DNA from 2 places in the Nocardioides sp. Root151 genome. Region 2 is predicted to be linked to the other one. Evidence: riboswitches for the same ligand, from Rfam matches in the RefSeq annotation. Region 2 holds a riboswitch; the other holds the start of a gene.
The links. Region 2 has a riboswitch for S-adenosylmethionine ahead of thrC (threonine synthase). Riboswitches for the same ligand answer to the same signal wherever they lie in the genome.
Positions count from the first base shown of each region.

Region 1: it holds a riboswitch for S-adenosylmethionine, as region 2 does, so the genes downstream of both, ASD66_RS22245 (aminotransferase class V-fold PLP-dependent enzyme) here and thrC (threonine synthase) in region 2, are expected to answer to the same signal.

Region 1 is NZ_LMGG01000007.1:985,271-987,658, reverse strand. Features, by position in the region: gene ASD66_RS22255 (ATP-dependent Clp protease proteolytic subunit) at 1-106, opposite strand, end outside; gene ASD66_RS22250 (ATP-dependent Clp protease proteolytic subunit) at 111-743, opposite strand; SAM riboswitch class IV at 914-1,027, shown strand; gene ASD66_RS22245 (aminotransferase class V-fold PLP-dependent enzyme) at 1,065-2,276, shown strand; gene ASD66_RS22240 (SRPBCC family protein) at 2,299-2,388, opposite strand, start outside.
Region 2 is NZ_LMGG01000001.1:783,220-785,607, reverse strand. Features, by position in the region: gene otsB (trehalose-phosphatase) at 1-479, opposite strand, end outside; SAM riboswitch class I at 678-820, shown strand; gene thrC (threonine synthase) at 830-2,098, shown strand; gene ASD66_RS03700 (MoaD/ThiS family protein) at 2,186-2,388, shown strand, end outside.

The DNA of each region.
Region 1 (2,388 bases), on a different contig from region 2:
GCGTGCCGAGGAAGATGATGCGGTCCTCGAAGAGCTTGCCGTAGGGGTCGATGCGCCGGAACCCGTAGGAGGTGCGCTCTTCCCACTGGGGGATGTAGTAGTTCATGGGGTCAGGCCTTTCCGTGGGCCGGGCGGCCTTCGTCTGCGGTCTCGCGGGCGTTGGTGATCACCTTGTCGATGAGGCCGTACTCGAGGGCCTCGCCGGGGGTGAACCAACGGTCACGGTCGGAGTCGCGCTCGATCTCTTCGATGGTGCGGCCGGTGTGGTGGGCGATCAGCTCACCGAGCTGCTTCTTGAGCAGCAGGCTCTGCTGGGCCTGGATCTTGATGTCGGAGGCCGAACCACCGATGCCGCCCGACGGCTGGTGCATCATGATGCGCGCGTGGGGCAACGCGTAGCGCTTGCCCTGGGTGCCGGCGCAGAGCAGGAACTGGCCCATCGAGGCGGCCAGGCCCATGCCGACCGTGGCGACGTCGTTGGGGATGTAGTTCATCGTGTCGTAGATCGCCATGCCGGCGTCGACGGACCCGCCCGGACTGTTGATGTGCAAGAAGATGTCGGCCTCAGGGTCCTCGGCCGAGAGGAGCAGGAGCTGGGCGCAGATCGCGTTGGCGTTCTGGTCGCGCACCTCGGAACCGAGGAACACGATGCGCTCGCGGAGCAACCGCTGGTAGATGTGGTCGTCAAGCCCGTAGGACGCGCCGCCGCCGTTGGCTTCGACAGAGCGTCGGGGCTCATTCATGTGGCTCTGATTCTGGTTCACGAGAGCGACATTAGCCGCCCGGACCGACACATCCACGCGTCGGACACCCCTGTTCGCCCACAGCAGATTCGACAGGCGGGGCCATCCCGGAGCGAACCCGGGATTCCCGGGTCGCGGCCGGGCAGGGTTCCGGCTAACATCCTGACCACGGTCATGAGTGCCAGCACCAAGCCCCGGCTTGCTGGCCGCCAACCCTCCTCCGCGGTGGGGTGGCCCGGGTGACGACCTGGCCCGTTGCGCGGTGCAACGGGCAAGCGCGGATCTCGACGCTTCGGGGTCCCGGAACCCCGGAGGTCACCCATGTCCCTGCTCGCCACTCTCCCTGCCGTCGTCGGTGCCGATCTCACGGTGCCCGTCGGCGACGGCGTGCTGCCGTACGCCAACCTCGACTACGCCGCCTCGGCGCCCTGCCTGGCCGCTGTGCAGGAGGCGGTCACCCGGGCCCTGCCGACGTACAGCAGCGTGCACCGGGGTGCGGGCTACGCCTCGCAGGTCACGACCCGCGCCTACGAGGAGGCACGCGAGACCGTGCGGGAGTTCCTCGGCGGGCCGCAGGCCGTGGTGTTCGTGCGCAACACCACCGACGCCTTCAACCTGCTGGCCCGGGCCGTGCCCAGCGGCACCAGCGTGGTGGTCTTCGACTCCGAGCACCACGCCACGCAACTGCCCTGGCGCCACGCCGTACGCCTCACTCCCCCGGCCACCCCGGCCGCGGCCGTCGCCGCCGCACGCGAGGCGCTGGAGGCCTGTCCGGTCGGGCCGCGACTCCTCGTGGTCACCGCCGCCTCGAACGTCACCGGCGAGCTGTGGCCGGTGCGGGAGCTCGCCGACGTGGCCCACGCGTGCGGCGCGCGGATCGCGGTCGACGCGGCGCAGTACGTCGCGCATCGACCGCTCGACGCCACGGGCCTGGACTACGTGGCCTTCTCGGGTCACAAGCTCTATGCACCCTTCGGGACGGGCGTGCTGGCTGGCCGGGCGGACTGGCTGCGCGCCGCGGCGCCGTACCTCCGCGGCGGTGGGGCGACCCGCAGCGTGGCCCCCGACGGGCGCGTCGAGTGGACTGCGGACGCCGAGCAGCGACACGAGGCCGGCACCCCCAACGTGCTCGGCGCGGTCGCCCTCGCCGCTGCCTGCCGCGAGCTCTCCGCCGACTGGGACGCCGTCGTCGCGGCCGAGACGCGCCTCCTCGAACGGCTGCGTTCGGGCCTGGCGCAGGTGCCCGGCCTGCGCGAGCTCAGCCTGTGGGGACCCGACCACCCACGGCTCGGCATCCTGGCCTTCACCGTCGAGGGCCACTCAGCCCGCGACGTCGCACAGCACCTCGCGGACAGGCACGGCATAGGCGTGCGCGATGGCAAGTTCTGCGCCCACCCGTTGCTGGCCCACCTGCTCGGCGGGTCCGGCGGCTGCGACGAGGACGGTACGGCGGTGCGCGCCAGCCTCGGCCTCGGCACGGTGGACGAGCACGTGGACCGCCTCGTCGCCGGGCTGCGCGAGCTGGTGGGGTGACCGGCTCGAAACGGTGCGGAGCTCAGCGCTCGACGGCGGCCTTCAACCGGTCGAGGGTGCGGGCCATGCCGGTCTCGAGCTCGTCGGCGTGGTCCTCCTTGCCACCGAGGGC
Region 2 (2,388 bases):
GCGGTCGCGTCCGGCAGCCGCCGGGTGTGTACGGCGACCGCCAGCCCCTTCTCCTCGACGTACGCGTCGAATGCATCGGCCCGTCGCAGCAGTGAGGGCAACCCGAGCAGGAAGCTGGCCAGGCCGTGCGGCGGACGCGGCGAGATCACCCGGCGGTTGACCGAGGACCACCGCTCGTTGCCGTACTGCCCGAAGATGTAGAGCTCCTTGCCCATCTCGCCGATCGCGTTGCCGACGTCGTCGAGTCCGCCGAGCGCGAGGGCCTGGCGGGCGGGCCGACCGGTGATGATCGCGATCGCGGCCACGTGCTCGGCCAGCTCGACGAGGACCTCGCCGGCGTCGGGGTGGATCCGGGCCAGGCTGGGGTCGTCGACGATCGGCGACAGGGTGCCGTCGAGGTCGAGTCCGATGACACTGTCAGCGGCGACACGCACCAGCGCGGCGTACCGCTCCTCACCTGTCGCGGAGATGAACTCCATGGGTCCACCCAATCATGTCCGTTCGCTGCGCGTTCCGGATGCTGCCGTCGTACGACGAGGCGCCCTGGTGCGAGACGGCGTACGACGACCGCGCGTGGCGACGCACGACGACGGATGACGCGACTCCGACGCCTCGAGCGTGTCCGCATCCCGGACCCGATGTGCACATCGTGAGACAGGCTGCGTAGGCTGAGCAACAGCTCATCGAGAGGGACTGAGGGAACGGCCCAGTGAAGTCCCGGCAACCGCCACGAGCCCCCTGACCCGGCCCCGCCGGATCAGTCGTGGAAACGGTGCTAATTCCGGCCCGCGGCGAGATACGCCGTTGGGGAAGATGAGAAGGAGGACTCATGAGCGCACCAACAGTCGAGGCCGGCAAGACACTCCGCGAAGGCGCCTTCGGCAATGCCACCGGCCTGTCGTGTCGCGAGTGCGGCCACCAGATCGCGCTGGGTCCCCACTACGCGTGTCCGGAGTGCTTCGGACCCCTCGAGATCGCCTACGACTTCCCGGCCGTGACCCGCGAGCAGATCGAGGCCGGCCCCGCGAACATCTGGCGCTACAAGGCCCTGCTGCCGGTGCCCGACGACATCGAGCAGAGCCCCAACACCGAGCCCGGCTTCACCCGCCTGCTCAAGGCTGACAACCTCGGTCGCGAGCTCGGCATCGACAACCTGTGGGTGAAGGACGACTCGACCAACCCCACCAACTCGTTCAAGGACCGCGTCGTCGCCTGCGCACTCAGCGCCGCCCGCGAGTTCGACGCCAAGGTCTTCGCCTGCCCCAGCACCGGCAACCTGGCCAACGCGGTCGCCGCCGCCGGTGCCCGTGCCGGCATCAAGACGGTCGTGTTCATCCCGAGCAACCTCGAGCAGCCCAAGCAGGTGAACTCGGCGGTCTTCACCGACAACCTCATCGCCGTCGACGGCAACTACGACGACGTCAACAAACTGGCCTCCGAGATCGCCGGCGAAGAGGACGGCTGGGCGTTCGTGAACGTCAACGTGCGTCCCTACTACGCCGAGGGCTCCAAGACGCTCGGCTACGAGATCGCCGAGCAGCTCGGCTGGCGCCTGCCCGACCAGATCGTGATCCCGGTGGCCTCCGGCTCCCAGCTGACCAAGGTCGACAAGGCCTTCCAGGAGCTGATCAAGCTCGGCCTCGTCGAGGACAAGCCCTACCGCGTGTACGGCGCGCAGGCCGAGGGGTGCTCGCCGGTCTCGGTGGCCTACAAGGCCGGCGTCGACGCGATCCGCCCGGTCAAGCCCGACACCATCGCCAAGTCGCTGGCCATCGGCAACCCGGCCGACGGCATCTACGTGCTCGACGTGTGCCGGCGCTCGGGCGGAGCGGTCGAGGACATCACCGACGACCAGGTCCGCGACGCGATCGTGCTGCTGGCCCGCACCGAGGGCATCTTCACGGAGACCGCCGGCGGCACCACGGTCGGCGTACTCAAGAAGCTGGTCGAGACCGGACAGCTCGACACCTCGCTCGAGACCGTCGTGATCAACACCGGTCACGGTCTCAAGACCCTCGACGCGGTCTCCGAACGAGTCAGCGCCCGGGTCACGATCGCCCCGTCCTACGACGCCTTCGTCGCCGCCAACATCATCTGACGAACCGTGGATTCTTGATGCGCGAACCGTGGGTTCTTGCGCCTCGAACCCGCAATCCTTGATGCACACCCGACCCCAGGAGTAGCCATGAGCGTTTCCGTCCGCATCCCGACCATCCTGCGCACCTACACCGGTGGCGAGTCCGAGGTCACCGCCGAGGGCGGCACTCTCGCCGAGGTGCTCGACAACCTCGACGCCAACCATGAGGGCATCAAGGCGCGCGTGCTCGACGACAACGGCGCCCTGCGTCGCTTCGTCAACGTGTACGTCGGCAACGAGGACGTCCGCTT